Regions from separate parts of the Faecalitalea cylindroides genome, predicted to be linked through region 2. Evidence: predicted binding sites of a transcription regulator. Region 2 holds the regulator's gene; each other region holds the start of a gene.
What was found. The regulator HrcA, encoded in region 2, represses chaperone genes, less so after heat shock. The targets are predictions, from matches to a motif close to TTTTAGCACTNNNNNNNNNNNAGTGCTAAAA.
Positions count from the first base shown of each region.

Region 1: the regulator HrcA is predicted to act here: its motif matches at 3,599-3,629, upstream of PND65_RS02215 (tetracycline resistance determinant leader peptide).
Region 3: the regulator HrcA is predicted to act here: its motif matches at 2,861-2,891, upstream of ftsH (ATP-dependent zinc metalloprotease FtsH).

Region 1 is NZ_JAQLXG010000002.1:172,346-178,099, reverse strand. Features, by position in the region: gene PND65_RS02235 (hypothetical protein) at 1-155, opposite strand, end outside; gene PND65_RS02230 (helix-turn-helix transcriptional regulator) at 660-1,013, shown strand; gene PND65_RS02225 (cysteine-rich KTR domain-containing protein) at 1,073-1,240, opposite strand; gene tet(M) (tetracycline resistance ribosomal protection protein Tet(M)) at 1,359-3,278, opposite strand; gene PND65_RS02215 (tetracycline resistance determinant leader peptide) at 3,294-3,371, opposite strand; gene PND65_RS02210 (helix-turn-helix domain-containing protein) at 3,886-4,521, opposite strand; gene PND65_RS02205 (XRE family transcriptional regulator) at 5,033-5,754, shown strand, end outside.
Region 2 is NZ_JAQLXG010000020.1:540-6,293, forward strand. Features, by position in the region: gene dnaJ (molecular chaperone DnaJ) at 1-659, opposite strand, end outside; gene dnaK (molecular chaperone DnaK) at 717-2,528, opposite strand; gene grpE (nucleotide exchange factor GrpE) at 2,543-3,118, opposite strand; gene hrcA (heat-inducible transcriptional repressor HrcA) at 3,111-4,154, opposite strand; gene PND65_RS09050 (HAD family hydrolase) at 4,293-4,946, shown strand; gene PND65_RS09055 (polyphenol oxidase family protein) at 4,966-5,727, shown strand; gene PND65_RS09060 (hypothetical protein) at 5,733-5,754, opposite strand, start outside.
Region 3 is NZ_JAQLXG010000001.1:108,114-113,867, reverse strand. Features, by position in the region: gene aroC (chorismate synthase) at 1-710, shown strand, start outside; gene aroA (3-phosphoshikimate 1-carboxyvinyltransferase) at 700-1,968, shown strand; gene PND65_RS00690 (prephenate dehydrogenase) at 1,965-2,801, shown strand; gene ftsH (ATP-dependent zinc metalloprotease FtsH) at 2,940-4,802, shown strand; gene PND65_RS00680 (CBS domain-containing protein) at 4,886-5,353, shown strand; gene PND65_RS00675 (diphosphate--fructose-6-phosphate 1-phosphotransferase) at 5,516-5,754, shown strand, end outside.

The sequences.
Region 1 (5,754 bases), on a different contig from region 2:
CTAACAAGATAATCGCCAACATCCGAAAAGGACACCTCACGCTTTGCAATCCTTGAAAGATAAAGCATATAATTCTTTCGCTCGTCTTCCATAGCACGTTTACAGATATAGTCAAACTGATTTTCTATTGTGGTCTGAAAAGAAGATGGTTTCATGTTTCTCACCCCCTTTCTGTCTAGGAAAGGAAGTGAGCCTTGCTCGTTTATCTCCTTTCACTCTTAGTCCCAATGTGAAAGGGGGATTTGTTGCATTACTGATAAATAAACTTTGTAAAAAAGTTCTGAATAGCCAAAAAAGCATATAAACAGATTTATTTCTCTGTTTACATGCTTCTGTTATTCTATCTATATGATTTATAAAACCACATTGGTGGACGTACTTATCTATTGCAGATAGACGACTTTTTTTGACAAGAACCCAATGTAAGGAAATTTATTGTATATGATGTACTTCATGGCGACGTTGACCTCCAACAAACCGCCATTTGGAAGTAATATACAATATTTTAACAGCGTAAATAGCACTACCATATAACGGTTTTTTTTATTGGCGTTTAGTAGTGCTTTTTATTAAATATAAACCTATAAACCATATAACACGTTTTTCTATACCTGTTTTTAATTCAGTAGGAACAATAAAATGTATAGAGGTGGTCTACTATGCGTAAAAAAGAAGATAAATATGATTTTAGAGCCTTTGGTTTAGCCATTAAAGAAGCTCGATTGAAACGAGGTTTAACTCGTGAACAAGTGGGAGCATTGATTGAAATTGACCCACGGTACTTAACTAATATTGAAAATAAAGGGCAACACCCCAGCATACAAGTTCTTTATGACCTTGTATCGTTACTTCATGTTTCCGTTGATGAATTTTTCTTACCTGCTAATAACTTGGTAAAAAGCACCCGACGATTACAGATAGAGAAATACATGGATAGCTTTACAGACAAAGAACTATCCTTAATGGAATCTTTAGCCAGCGGTATCAACGAAGCAAGAAACATCGAAGACTAATTAAAAGAATCCATACATAACGGAAAGAGCCGATAAAATGAGATTGTATTAATCTCATTTTATCGGCTCTGCGTCTTTGCGTCTGGCTCTGTAATCACAGTTACTTTGAACTGCTTTATTTCAATTAAATTTTCTTGTCTGCATTTCGGACAATAGAGGGGGAATTTTTTTAATTCAGTATCTTCCCTTATCTTTAATCGTGTTTTATTTCCACATACAGGACACAATATCCACTTGTAGTTTATAATAACTATCTCCTCCTTTACACTTTAATTCAAATCTTTATTAAAAAATATTTCATCTTATTTAACAAGAAACCATATTTATATAACAACATAAAATACACTAAGTTATTTTATTGAACATATATCGTACTTTATCTATCCGACTATTTGGACGACGGGGCTGGCAAACAGGTTCACCGGTAGTAACATGGTACCCTTTTAACTCTGTTAAACAAACACTACGTCCATTTGTAAAGAAAGTTAAATCACTACGATATTCTTGAATACACCGAGCAGGGATTTCTCCACTAAGAATGACCTCATTATTTTTCAATTGAGTGTCTACGATGTTCGCACAATATTTAGGAGCATCGTTGTATGCTCGTGAAAGATATTCCTGTGGCGCATAAATTTTAAAACTAAGATATGGCTCTAACAATTCTGTTCCAGCTTTTTTTAAGACTTGTTCCAATACAATAGGAGCAAGCATCCGAAAATCTGCTGGGGTACTAACAGGGCTATAGTATAAGCCATACTTAAAACAGATTTTACAGTCCGTCACATTCCAACCATACAATCCTTGTTCACAGCCATAGCGTATCCCCTCCATAACTGCATTTTGAAACGATTGATTTAAGTATCCAAGAGAAACCGAGCTCTCATACTGTACTCCGCTCCCTAATGGAAGCTGTGCTACAGATAGACCAATGGAAGCCCAGAAAGGATTCGGTGGAACTTCGATGTGAATGGTATACTCTGCTTTTTTTAACGGTCTTTCCATATAAATGACTGTAGGCTCTTTTATTTCTATCTCCACATGATACTTTTCTTGCAACAGTGCACTAATCACTTCCATTTGTACTTTCCCTAAGAAAGAAAGTATAATTTCATGTGTCGTAGAATCCACGTAATATCGTAGAAGCGGATCACTATCTGAGATTTCCAAAAGGGCATCAAGCAACATTTCTCTCTGTTCAGGTTTACTCGGTTCAACAGTTGTTTGTAGTAGAGGGTGCGGATTTTCAATCTTTTTTCTCTGTGGCAATAGTTTTGTATCTCCAAGAACACTATTTAACTTCAAAAACTCATTTTGCAAAATAACAATTTCCCCGGAATAAGCCTTATCGATTTTACATAATTCACCATTTATTGAAGTATACATTTCTGTAATTTTTATTTTTTCCTTTTCCGATATTCTAACCGAATCTCGCAAATGCAGTACGCCACTATAAAGACGTATATATGCAAGACGCTGTCTTTTTTCCGAATACTCAATTTTGAAAACTTTTCCGCAAAGTTCAGACTGACCTCGATGTGTTGATGAATAAAATTTATTCGTAATCACTTCTATAAGGTTATCAATCCCTATATTGTTTTTTGCACTTCCGTGATAAACAGGGAACAGGGAACAATTATGAAATCTTATGCTTTCCTCTTGTTCGAGTTCTAATGCTTCCAATAATTTCCCAGACGTATATTTCTCTAAAAGGTCATCGTTTCCCTCTATTACCGTATCCCATTGTTCAGATTCGGTAAAGTTCGTCACACACATATTAGGATACAGTTCTACCTTCTGTTTGATTACAATTTCGGCAGAAAGTTTCTCTTTAATATCCTGATAAACCGTTGATAAATCAATTCCATTTTGGTCAATCTTATTGATAAAAAAGATTGTGGGAATCCCCATTTTCCTAAGTGCATGAAATAATATACGAGTTTGTGCTTGTACGCCATCTTTTGCAGAAATCAGTAGAATTGCCCCATCTAAAACTGATAATGAACGATATACTTCTGCTAAGAAATCCATATGTCCTGGCGTGTCTATGATGTTCACCTTCGTATTTTCCCACTGAAAAGAGGTTATTCCTGTCTGAATTGTAATTCCTCTCTGACGTTCTAAAAGCGTATTATCCGTCCTCGTTGTACCTTTGTCCACGCTTCCTAATTCTGTAATCGCTCCACTGTTATATAATAAGCTTTCTGTTAAGGTAGTTTTTCCCGCATCAACATGAGCTAAAACTCCAATATTAATAATTTTCATGTGATTTTCCTCCATTCAAAAGCCCAAAAGGGCATAAAAATCCCAGTGATAAATACTCTTATCACTGGGATTTTTATGCATAACCATAGGCATACAAAGCATACAGATATTCTCCGGATACTTTAGAATCACATGATAAAGGTATTCTTAAACTGGGTACAAAAAACTAAGCCCTCCTAAAAAAGGACATCCAATTATTTGTTCCCACTATCAAATTGACAGTTTATTTAAGAATACCTTGCCGCATATTTATTAACTCCTTTTAAATAGATACTTAAATAATAGCACGTAAGAGCATATTTGTAAAGGAATCTCCAATTTTTTATCAAAGAGAGTACGTGATTACAAAATAGCTGTAATAATGTACCAATATTTGTTATTCTATAATCTTCCAATTACTCCCGTTCTTTTCAAGTACCAAATCAAATTGAGATACCTGCGTTGCCTTTGCCTGATTTACCACAAATCAGATTTTATCCCTTTCTTCCTCTTGATTGCCCACAACAGAAAAGAAAAAGCCCTGTCAAGAGCTTTGCCACCATTGGTGGTGCTTTGCACTCTTGATCGGGCTTTTTGTTTGCTGTATCTTCTCGCAAGAGGAAAAAAGTTACTCGTCCTCATCATCAAAATTGTTATTCCTTAATACTTCTCGTAACAGTTCCATATCTTCTTTTGAGTTCGGGTTTATCATTTTCACGACTTGATAAGGTGTCTTATACTTATGTCCCTCTATGCTTTCCCCAAACATATCCATACTGTATAAATCATCATAGCGGTCTAATAATTTTTGAAACTTCAAATGCTGGATAAATTCTTTGATTGGGTAAAGGTCGGACGCTTCAATGCTTTTCCCGTTGATATAGTCTGTAATATATTCCCGTAACTTTTCTAACTCATATTCCAGCCATTCTTCCTCGCTGTCAAAGAAGTTATCATAGTGTCCATGTTTCAGTTCTGCATTTAGACGTTCTTCGGCTCTTAAAAACTGACAGACTTCCTTTTCAGATTGATTGACATACTTCCATTCTCCCGACAACAATTCATTGGGCGTAACGTCCAGCACTTCCATTATCTTTTCCAGCGTTTCATAGGCAGGATAGTTCAACCCTCTTTCAATCTTGGAAAGGCTCTGCATATTGATACCGATTTTGTCCGCAAGTTCCTGTTGTTTCATTCCCCTAAATTTTCTTATGGTCTGTATATTATTTCCTAAATGGCTTATTTTCATTGCATAACCCTCCATATCTCGTTATATCTTCGCTATTATAAGTCTATCATGCTTAATATGATTTGTAAAGGCAAAAAAAGATATTGACAAATAAGCATATAAGAATTACTATGTTCTTGTAATCGAATAAGCACAATAGAATGAAATATAAAAACATTCAAAAAGAAATACCTATCTGATTAAATCCGTAGATATGAATATCGGTTGAAATGGAACTTGTTAGAAAAGGCAAAACAGAACTTGCTGACAAAGTATTTCTGACACGGTGGCGGAAGCCTCTCAGGCTTACCGCCATGACACCTTGTGTCAAGGGGAAGAAATGCTTTGTCGGCTGGCGAGCCTGCGAGCCTTGTCTGTGCCCCCGTTATCTAACAGGGGGGCACTATTTCACAAAAGACAAGTCAAAAACCATACAACCCCAAAGCTGTAAGGAGTAATGAGGAGTTTTAAGAAGATAGTAATTTCACATTCTTTTGAATAGTGGTTTACAGGTATTTCAAGGCTATTGTGGGATTGGAGGAATACAATGAACAATTTAGAATTTGCACTTGAAATGAAGAATAAACGTCTTGCAAGCGGTCTTTCACAAGGAGAACTTGCAAGTCTTACCCATGTATCAAGATATAGTATCAACCGCTTTGAGAACGGAAAAGCCAACGCCAGCAAGGAAACACAAAATATTATCCTGCGTTGTCTGAATTACTATATCTGCGATAAGCCTTTTTATCTGCTCGTTGATTATCTGTCTGTCCGTTTTCCAACGACTGACGCATTGGAAATTATCCGAAAGGTGCTTGGCATGAAAGCAGATTATTTTATCCATTATGACTATGGATATTATGGCTATAAAGAGCATTACGCCTACGGAGAAATCAAGGTTATGGCTTCTGATGATGAACACATGGGCGTATTTTTGGAATTAAAAGGGGCAGGCTCACGCAATATGGAATATGTTTTACAGGCACAGAACAGGGATTGGTATTCATTCTTGAACCGCTGTCTTGACTGTGGCGGTGTTATCCGACGTTTTGACTTGGCAATCAACGATATGTGCGGTCTGCTGGATATTCCCGTTTTATCTGAAAAATACAAAAATGGCGGTGCGGATTGTCGCTGTAAAAACTATGAAAATGTGCAAGGCGGTAAACTAAGCGGAAAAAACCGCAATTTAGCAAGCACCCTTTATATCGGCTCAAAAGCAAGCACAAAATATTTCTGCCTGTATGAAAAACAAAAGGAACAGGCAAC
Region 2 (5,754 bases):
TGTTCATATCCTTTTCCATGACAAACATGACAAGAACGAGATACTTTCTTACCGGTTCCATGACAATCTGGACATACAGACTGTTGTTGGATCACACCAAAAGGTGTTCGCTGCTGGCTCATGACATAACCAGAACCATGACATGTAGGACATGTCTGAATATCACTTGGACTTTCTGCTCCACTTCCATTACAGTGTTTACATGTTTCATCGACTTCTAATGAAATCGTTTCTGTTTTACCAAAGATCGCATCCATAAAATCAATGCGCATCTGCATATAACGATCCTGTCCCTGGCGTGGCTGATTGCTTTGACGGCGAGATGAGCCACCAAAACCTGAACCAAATCCTCCACCAAAGAATGATCCAAAGATATCGCCTAAATCACCAAAATCGGTAAATCCCCCCTGGAATCCACCTTGGTTAAAAGCTCCATCCATTCCGGCATGACCGAATTGATCATATGTCTGGCGCTTTTGTTCATCACTTAAGACTTCATAAGCCTCATTGATTTCTTTGAATTTATCTTCGGCTCCAGGATCTTTATTGACATCGGGATGGTATTTCATCGCAAGTTTTCGATATGCTTTTTTTATTTCATCGGGCGTTGCGTTTTTAGAAACTCCCAGGACCTCATAATAATCTCTTTTTTCGGCCATGATCCTTCCTCCTTCTACACATGTGAAAGTTCTAGCGCGGGCTAGAACTTTGTTTTATTAATGTTTTTCAGTGAATTCTCCGTCAACTACATCATCATTTGCATGTGTTGTGTTATCTTGTGATGCACCTTGTGACTGAGCTTGTTGTTGATACATCTGCTGACCAGCTGCCTGAGCTGCTTTTTCTAACATGTCAAGTTTAGATTTAACCTCATCCATGTTATTTTCGTCAAGGGCTTTTTGAAGGTCATCTCTTAATTTCTTAGTTTCTTCAGCTTGTTTTGGATCAATTTTATCTTTGTTATCTTCTAACATTGCATCGATTTGAGAAATGAAACCTTCAGCTTTGTTACGTAAATCAATTTCTTCTTTACGTTTTTCATCTTCAGCTTTATGATCTTCAGCTTCACGAACCATACGATCAATTTCTTCCTCACTCAATCCACTTGAGTTTTGGATCGTAATAGATTGTTCTTTTCCAGTGCCTTTATCTTTAGCACTTACGTGTACGATACCGTTGGCATCAATATCAAATGTTACTTCGATTTGAGGAACACCACGACGAGCTGGTGCAATTCCTGTTAACTGGAAGTTACCTAATTCTTTGTTGTCAGCTGCCATTGGACGTTCACCTTGCAATACACGGATATCTACAGCCGGCTGATTATCTGCAGCTGTTGAGAAGATCTGTGATTTACTTGTTGGGATCGTTGTATTACGTGGAATCAATACTGTCATGACACCACCCATAGTTTCAATACCTAATGATAGAGGGGTAACATCAAGCAACAATACATCTTTTACATCACCAGAGATGACACCACCCTGGATTGCAGCACCCATAGCAACTGCTTCATCTGGGTTAACTGAGTGACTAGGTTCTTTTCCTAATGCCTTACGAACAGCTTCCTGAACAGCAGGGATACGAGTTGAACCACCAACTAACAATACTTGATCGATATCAGATTTAGATAATTTAGCATCTCTTAACGCATTTTCGATTGGCAATAATGTACGTTCTACTAGTGAACGAGTCATATCATCAAATTTAGCACGAGTTAATGTTGTATCGAAGTGAAGAGGACCAGCAGGACCAGCAGAGATAAATGGTAAGCTGATCTGCGTCTGCATAACTCCACTCAAATCTTTTTTAGCTTTTTCAGCTGCTTCTTTTAAACGCTGCATAGCCATTGGATCAGCTGTTAAGTTGATTCCGTTTTCTTTCTTGAATGTATCAACCATCCAGTCAACCAATACATTATCGAAGTCATCTCCACCTAAGTGAGTATCACCATTTGTAGATAATACTTCAAATGTACCATCGGCTAGATCCAAGATACTAACATCAAATGTTCCACCACCTAAGTCGTAGATCAATACTTTCTGTTCTTTTTCTGTTTTATCAATACCATAAGCCAATGCAGCAGCTGTTGGTTCGTTGATGATACGTTCTACATCAAGACCAGCGATCTTACCTGCATCTTTTGTAGCCTGACGCTGAGCATCATTGAAGTAAGCAGGTACTGTGATAACAGCTTTTGTAACTTTTTCTCCAAGATAGTCTTCTGCATATGATTTCAAATATTGAAGAATCATCGCGGAAATTTCCTGTGGTGTATACTGTTTTCCTTCTGCTTCTACTTTTTGATTTGTTCCCATCAAACGTTTGATAGAACTAATCGTGTTTTTATTTGTTACTGCCTGACGTTTTGCCGCATCACCGATGATACGTTCACCATTTTTAAATGCAACCACACTTGGTGTAGTACGGTTTCCTTCTGGGTTAGGAATTACTTTTGAATCCTTACCTTCCATTACGGCAACACAGCTGTTTGTTGTTCCTAAGTCAATACCAATAATTTTAGACATATTCTTTTCCTCCTTTATTCACTAACTTTGACCAATGCTGGTCTTAAGATTCGATCTTTTAACATATATCCTTTTTGTAAGACCTCAATAACGATACCTGGTTCGACGCCTTCTTTTGCTTCCTGCATCAAAGCCTGCATCGTATTGTGGTCAAAAGGTTTATTTAAAGCTTCAATTGGCTTTACACCTTCATTTTCCAAAACGCCTACAAGTTGTTTATGAATCATTTCAAAACCTTTGACATAATTCTTGATAGCTTCATCTTCAGATTCAACTTTTAACGCCAATTCCATAGAATCTAGAATTGGAAGAATTTCCAAACCTGCCTGCTGGAAACGATATTTCTTTGCGGTATCCGCTTCTTTTTGAAGACGTTTCTTCATATTTTCTGTATCTGCATAGGCTCTAGCCACATCATTTTTTGCCTTATCAAGTTGTACCAAAAGCCCCTGAATGATTTCTTCCTGTGTAGGTTCTTTTGTTTCTTCTTTTTCGACTTTTTCCTTCGTCGCTTCTTCTTTTACTTCTTCTTTTGTTTCAGGCTCTACCTTCTTTTCTTCTTTTTTATCTTTTTTATCTTTTTTACTCACCGTCTTTACCTCCTTTACCGTTACCAAAAACATCTTCGATAACGTTTGACATGTAATCCATCAAGGCTACGACTTTTGAATACTGCATTCGATTAGGGCCAACGACCATAAGTTGTCCTTCTTCTTCATTGTTGTAATGGAACTTTGTCGTTACGACTGAACAGTCCCCGATCTGGATAAGTTCATTTCGTGTACCAATTTGTACTGCTACATTATCCGCCTGGTCTGTCCATTGATGGAAAAGTCTACCATTATCCAGAACCTTCATAAGTTCTTTTAAACGATTGATATCGCTGAATTCTGGTTGACCCAGCATGTTATCTCGCCCTGACACCGCAACCTTCTCTGTCGCAAAGCGCATAAACGCTGTGACAAAAGCTTCAAACAAAACTTCATGTCGAACAAGTTTTGCAGCCATCATTGGTTCGATCTCACTCATCTTGTCAACAACATCACATATTGGTGTACCAACCAACTGATCATTTAATAAATCTGTACAGTTTTTAATATCTTCAACCGATACATCCTGTTCAAACTGGAACATCTTATTCTCCGTATGTCCTTGATTAGTCACAAAGATCGCAACAGCATTCTTTGAATTGATTGGAATCACCTGAATATGCTGTAGAGCTTGATGTCTAGCATCTGGGCCTAATACGATACTTGTCAAATTGGTCATATGACTTAAGATATCGCAACTTTTCTCAACCACTTCATCCAGCGAATAATGTCTTTCTCTAAAAACTTGCTGGAGCGAATTTCTTGTTGAGACATCCAAATGTGTTTCCATCAAATGTTCTACATAGAACCGATATCCTTTTTGACTTGGGATACGACCACTAGAGGTGTGCATCTTTTCCAACAATCCCGCTTTTTCAAGGACTGCCATTTCATTACGAATCGTGGCACTCGATACAGGGAAATCTAATAACTGCATCAGCGTCTTTGATCCAACGGGTTCAGCCACTCTGGTAAACTCCTCAACGATGGTTTTAAAAATAATTTTTTGACGTTGCGTTAGTTTACTTTCCGGCATATTAAGACTCCTTTCTAGCATTCTTACTCCATGTCTGCTAATAGTATACCACACTTTTTAGCAGTGGCAAGCTTAAAGTGCTAGAAAGTTGCACTTTCTTAAGTTTTTTATTTATATTTTCATTGTTATAATAAGAATATGAAAAAAATATTAACATTTGACTGCTATGGAACTTTATTAGATACTTCAAGTCTTTATGATCTTATTGGAAATATCGCCAAAACAAACAACCTTTCCTCTATAGAAACAATCCATATTTTTTCAAGCTATGAAGATCGTTTAATGTATGGAGAACCATTCATATCCTATGAACAATTGATCAAAAATGTCTTAAGCTATTGTGACATGGAACTAAAGACTTCACTTTTTTCAAATTATTACGATGCAATCATGAAGGCACACCAAGAGTTTCCTGTTTTTGATGATGTCATGCCTTGTTTAACATCATTAAAAGAAAAAGGATATGAATTAGCTTTAATGTCCAATACAACAAACTCCTTAATGAAATACCATCTTCTAAAGATGAATAATATCTTTGATTATGTTCTGACCAGCGATGAAACCAAATGCTATAAACCAAACCTTGAATTCTTTCGATTGGCCGAAATAAAATTTGATCTTATAAACAAGGATCACACTCATATTGCGAAAGGATATTGGTGGGATATCGTACCAGCTGCTAAGATGAACTGGAATAAGATTTGGATCGATCGCAGCCATATAAAGGCAGGAAGAAACACTGAAAAGCCTTATACGATCATACCCAATCTAACAAAACTAACTTTATTATAGAAATAGAAAAGAGGTCATTATGAAACAAATCACATATGTCAATGATTCTATCGTACTTGGAGCAACCACCTTAAAAGATACATCTGTCCCTGAAAATAATAATATGGCTCTTCATGTCTGTTTAGATCCTGAAAAAGTTATGATAAATCGTTATCAATTAAGCCAGGAGTTAAATCAGCCTTTATCCAATTGGGCACTGCCTTGGCAAAAACATACAGCCAACATTTATGAAGTAACACAAAAAGATAAACAAAAAGGAGCTTTCGATAAAGATACAAGCATAATGAATGTAGATGCAGTATATACTTGCGAAAAAAACATTCTTATCGGTGTGTTTACCGCAGATTGTGTTGGTATCTTTTTAGTCGATGAAACAAAGCCTAGTATCTGCTGCATACACTCTGGTTGGAAAGGGACCGTTCAAGCTATTACAGATAAGTGCGTCAAAGAACTCATTCAAAACAAAATAATTAATCCTAAAACCACGAAAGCTTTCTTCTCCCCAAGCATTTTATTTGATTCTTTAGAAGTTGGCATGGAAGTCATCGATCAAATTAAACAACTAAATTTTGATGTGGAACCTTTTATTCGTTATATGCCAAATCAAAAGGCATTTATCGATAATCAAGGTTTAAATATTCAAATGTTATTAAATAATGGATTAAACATTGATAATATCTATCCTTCAAAACTCGACACAAAAAAAGAGCTGAATGATTGTTTCAGCTTTAGAAATGACAAAAAAACCGGTGAACATTTCACTTATGGTTATATAAAATAATCCGATCAATTGATCGGATTTTTATCA
Region 3 (5,754 bases), on a different contig from region 2:
GTAGTATTTGTCGACAAATCTTAGAAACAAAAAACATTTTAATTGGCTCACACATTGAGCAACTTTATGCCTTGTATGATGCTCCTTTTTCAAATAACATTGATGAATTAAAAAAACAAATCCAAACCTTAAACAAAAAAGAATTTGCAACCTTAGATGAACAAGTAGCTCAAAACATGGAACAAGCCATCCTGGAAGCTAAAAATGAGCAGGATTCCATTGGAGGGATCCTTGAAAGTGCCATCATCAATCTTCCAGCTGGAATTGGCGAGCCTTTCTTTGATTCCATCGAAAGCATCCTGGCCCATCTATTATTCAGCATTCCAGCAGTAAAAGGCGTTTCTTTTGGAGCTGGTTTTCAAATGGCTTCTAAAAAAGGCAGCGAAGCCAATGATGCCTTTATCATGAATGATACCATTCAAACAAAGACCAACAATAATGGTGGAATCAATGGTGGTATCTCGAATGGAATGCCTATCATCATTCACACTTGTATCAAACCTACACCATCCATATATAAAACTCAGGAGACGGTGGATTACAAGACCAAAGAAAGCCAAACGTTAAATATAAAAGGAAGACACGACCCATGTATCCTTCATAGAGCTCGTATTGTCGTTGACTCTATGATTGCCTTTGGCATTTTAGATCTATTGATGTCTAGCAATGCCAATAATATCTTAGAAAAGGAGATCCAACATGAAAGTTAAGATCACACCATCTAAAGTAAATGGAACCATAGCCATTCCCGCCAGCAAATCCATCAGCCATCGTGCGATTATCTGTGCATCTTTAGCACAGGGAAAATCAACAATTACAAATTTAACATTTTCCAAAGATATTGAAGCTACGATCAGCTGTATGAGATCCTTTGGAGCTAAGATTGAAGTACAGAAAAACAGCTGTATCATTGAAGGCTGTAATTTATTTGATTTACAAGATGGAATTTGCTGCGACTGTAACGAATCAGGATCTACCCTGCGCTTTTTAATTCCAGCAGGTGCTTTATCCAATAAGAAAGTTACATATCTAGGAAAAGGCAGATTATTAGAAAGGCCTATGGGAATCTATCAAAAAATATTTGATGAGCAAAAGCTGTTATTTGAACAATCACAAGATGCAATCCGAATTCAAGGGAAACTGCAGTCTGGTCATTATCAAATCGACGGAAACATTTCCAGCCAGTTTATCAGTGGCCTGCTCTTTGTTCTTCCTCTTTTAGATTCAGACAGTACGCTTACAATTAATGAACCCTATGAATCAAGATCTTATGTTGATCTAACGCTGGATATGTTGAAATGCTTCGGCATTGAGATCAAACAAGATAAAAATACTTACTATATCAAAGGAAACCAGAAATATATTGCTCATGATGTAAAGATCGAAGGAGATTATTCTCAAATGGCATTCTTTGGTGTTCTTGCAGGCTTGAACAACTCTTTGACCTGCTCAAACATGAACTTAAATTCTGTTCAAGGTGACAAGGCCATCCTTGATATCTTAGCCAGTGCTGGATGTAGTATTAATTCTAAAAAAGACTTTATTACGATTCATCCATCAAAGTTGCAACCAAAAACCATTGATCTATCCGATTGTCCAGATCTTGGACCTATTTTATGTGTACTAGCCAGCTATTGTGAGCAAACAACGACGATCATTAACGCACAAAGGCTTCGCATGAAAGAAAGCGACCGTATCGAAGCTATGGAAGTAGAACTTAAAAAATGGAATGTCGATATTCAAACTACTTTTGATACAATTACGATCCATGGAAAGAGTGGATATGCCTTAGATGATATTCCAATCATTGATTCACATAACGATCATCGTATCGTAATGGCTATGTGTGTATTTGGTTTATGTGCCAATACACCATGTATAATTGAAAATGCGCAGGCCATCACAAAATCATATCCAGATTTCTTTGAAGATATCCAACGTATTGGTGGAAAGGTAGAAATTTTATGAATATAGGTATTATCGGACTAGGTTTAATGGGTGCCAGCTTTGCGAAAAGACTCAGTCCTCAAAAAGATAAAACGATTTATGGCATTGACCAAAATGAGCAAACAATACAAACCGCTCTTGAATTAAACATTATCAAGGAAGGTAGTACCGATCCAGACAAGCTTATCAAAAAATGTAACTTGATCATCCTTGCCTTATATCCAACCATGATCAAACCATGGATCGTAGAAAACCAGCAATATCTTGAGTCTGGAACGATACTAATGGATATCAGCGGAGTAAAAACAAACATTGTAGAACCTGTTCAGGCAATTTTAAGAGAAGATCTTGAACTCATCAGCATCCATCCAATGTGTGGTCGTGAATCTAGAGGGATCGATTTTGCCCAGGCAGATATTTTTGATAATGCCAACTATATTATCGTGCCTACCGACAAAAACACGCCAAAGGCCATCAAAGCCGCTAAACAGTTAGGAAAAGATCTTCGCGTTAAAAATATTTCCATCCTATCTTGTGAAGAACATGATCGCATGATTGGCTTTTTATCCCAGCTTACCCATGTTATTGCAGTTAGCTTGATGAATACCCATGATAATTCCCATCTTGTCGAATATACAGGCGACAGCTTTCGTGACCTTACTCGCATCGCTACCATTAATGAAGATCTATGGAGCGAGCTCTTCTTATTAAATAAAGATATCTTATTAGATGAAATCGATCAGTTTTTAGATGCAACCAAACATTTTAGAGATTCTTTAGAAAAAGAAGATATTGATGAAATGAAGCGTTTGTTCATCCAATCGACAAACCGAAGAAAATTATTTAACAAATAACTCTGGAGAAATCTAGAGTTTTTTTATCAAATATCGCTAAATTATGGAAAGTTATGTGAAATTAGCACTCTTCTTGAAAAACTGCTAATTTGATGTATAATCTTCCTATAAAAATACTTTAGGAGGTTAAATATTTTCATGAATAAACAAAAGAAACCTTTGTATTGGTACTATTTCATCGTACTGATCATTCTTTTATTATTAGACTTTGTATTCATACCTATGTATACCAATAGCCGCATTGAAGAAACCAGCTATTCTTCTTTCTTAAATCAAATTGAAGAGAAGAAAGTGGATGAAGTACAAATTGAAAATACCGATATCTATTACACGCTCAAAAATGATGATAATGATAAAACGTATCAAACCGGTGTCATGAATGATCCTGATCTTGTAAATCGATTACAAGATGCAAACGTTGAATTCACTCAAGTCTACACAGAAGCAACCAACCCACTTCTTTACTGGTTTGCGACATTTGCAATCTTTGCCTTCTTTATATGGCTGGGTAACCGCATGTTTAAAAGAGCTCAAAAAGCTGGCGGAAATGATTCCATGTCATTTAATCAAGGTGGATTTGGCTTAGGAAATCTAGGCAAGAGCAATGCTAAAGTTTATGTTGGCCAACAAACAGGAAAAACATTTAAAGATGTTGCCGGACAGGAAGAGGCCAAAAACAGCCTAAAAGAAATCGTAGACTTTTTAAATGATCCTAAAAAATATCAGGCAATTGGTGCTAAGATGCCAAAAGGAGCTTTATTAGTAGGTCCTCCTGGTACTGGTAAAACTTTATTAGCTAAAGCTGTAGCTGGTGAAGCCGGGGTTCCTTTCTTCTCTATTTCTGGTAGTGAATTTGTTGAAATGTTTGTCGGACGTGGTGCTGCCAAAGTTCGTGATTTGTTCAAACAAGCCAGAGAAAAAGCACCATGTATCGTATTTATTGATGAGATCGATACCATTGGTAAAAAACGTGATGGCCAAGGATTAAGCGGTAATGATGAACGTGAACAAACATTGAACCAGTTATTGGCAGAAATGGATGGATTTGACGGTTCAAAGGGTGTTGTTTTGCTCGCGGCAACAAATAGACCGGATACATTAGATCCTGCCTTAACAAGACCAGGGCGATTTGACCGCCGAATTCCTGTAGAATTACCAGATCTAAAGGGTCGTGAAGATATCCTGCGATTACATGCAGGCAATGTAAAATGTTCTCCATCTATTGATTTTAATGTCATCGCCAGAGCCAGCGCTGGTGCCAGTGGTGCTGATCTAGCCAATATTATCAACGAAGGAGCCTTACTTGCAGTACGTGATGGGCGTAAGATGGTCGTTCAAAAAGACTTGGAAGAAGCCATTGAAACAGTCATTGCCGGTGAGCAGAAAAAAGGTGCCGTTATTTCTAATCACGAACGCATGATCGTTGCCTATCATGAAATCGGCCATGCCTTAGTGGCCGCAAAATGTAAAAACACAGCTCCTGTACATAAGATTACGATCATTCCTCGAACCAAAGGCGCTCTAGGATACACGATGCAAGTTGAGGAAGAACAGCACAATCTTGTATCAAAAGAAGAAGCATATCAAAGGATCATGGTGTATACAGCAGGACGTTGTGCAGAGGAATTGATCTTTAATTCAATCACAAGCGGTGCTTCCAACGATATTGAACAGGCTACAAAACTAGCTCGTGCCATGATCACGCGTTTAGGTATGAGCGACAATTTTGGTATGACAGCTCTAGAAACAGTAAACAATGCATATCTTGGTGGAGATACTTCATTAGCTTGTTCAAGCGAAACAGCTTCAAAAATTGATGAAGAAGTCGTCAACCTGATTAAAAAAGCACACGATGAAGCTTATCAAATCTTAAATGACAATAAGATGAAATTACATGAATTGGCAAAATTCTTATATGAAAGAGAAACGATCACAGGAGAAGAATTCATGGAAATCTTAAATAAACCAGCTGAAATCCCAGTTCAATCTACACGAGCATAAAATTGTCTTATATTTTCCCATTTTCTTTTGATTTTTTATACAATATTTTCTGATAGAGTCTAGACATAAGGTGGTAGAAATTTATGATTCAAAATGTATTCTTTTTTCTAAAAAACAAAGGGGAAGTCAAGTTTCTATACGATAATTTAAGTATTAGTGACGGCTTGAAACTCATGAATGAACATGGCTTTACCGCCATGCCTGTCATCAATAAAGATGGCATTTACAAAGGAAGCATATCAGAAGGAGATTTTCTGTGGTATTTATTAAACCACTCTTCAATTACTGCAGAAGATCTAGGAACAATTAAGATCAAAGAACTAATTCGCAAAGATTACATGCCTGCCGTAAGGATTGATGTGGATTTAAAGACATTGATTGAACGATCTTTAGAACAAAATTATGTTCCTATCGTTGATGACAGAGGAATCTTCATTGGCATCGTTACTCGTAAAAGCATCATCAAATACCTAATGAACCATACGATGAATGAAGCAATTCCATATGATTCAGAATGGAGTACTACTTTTGATGCAAGGCCTTCTAATTAACTTATATGCATAGAGATATAAATTCTCTATGCATTTTTTATCTTCTATTTATAATTTGAAAATATATGTATTTTATTGTTCAATCGCACAGGATAAAGTTTACTTTTTGCATAAAATATCTTAAAATTTAAGCGTATGTAGAAAACTAAGAGGAGGCTAATTATGAAAATTTCATCACTACAAACAGCTAGATATGAGTATTCTCCAAAATTGCCTGGAATGTTAAGACATGGAATTGCTGATATCTGTGTTAAAGAAGGTGAAGAAACTCAAAGTGTTGCAGATCAGGAAAAAATCAAAGCCCTTTTCCCTAACACTTATGGAAAAAAAGAAATCACTTTCGAAAAAGGAACAAACACTTCTGAAGCTAAAAAACAAGTTGTTGGTGTTATCCTTTCTGG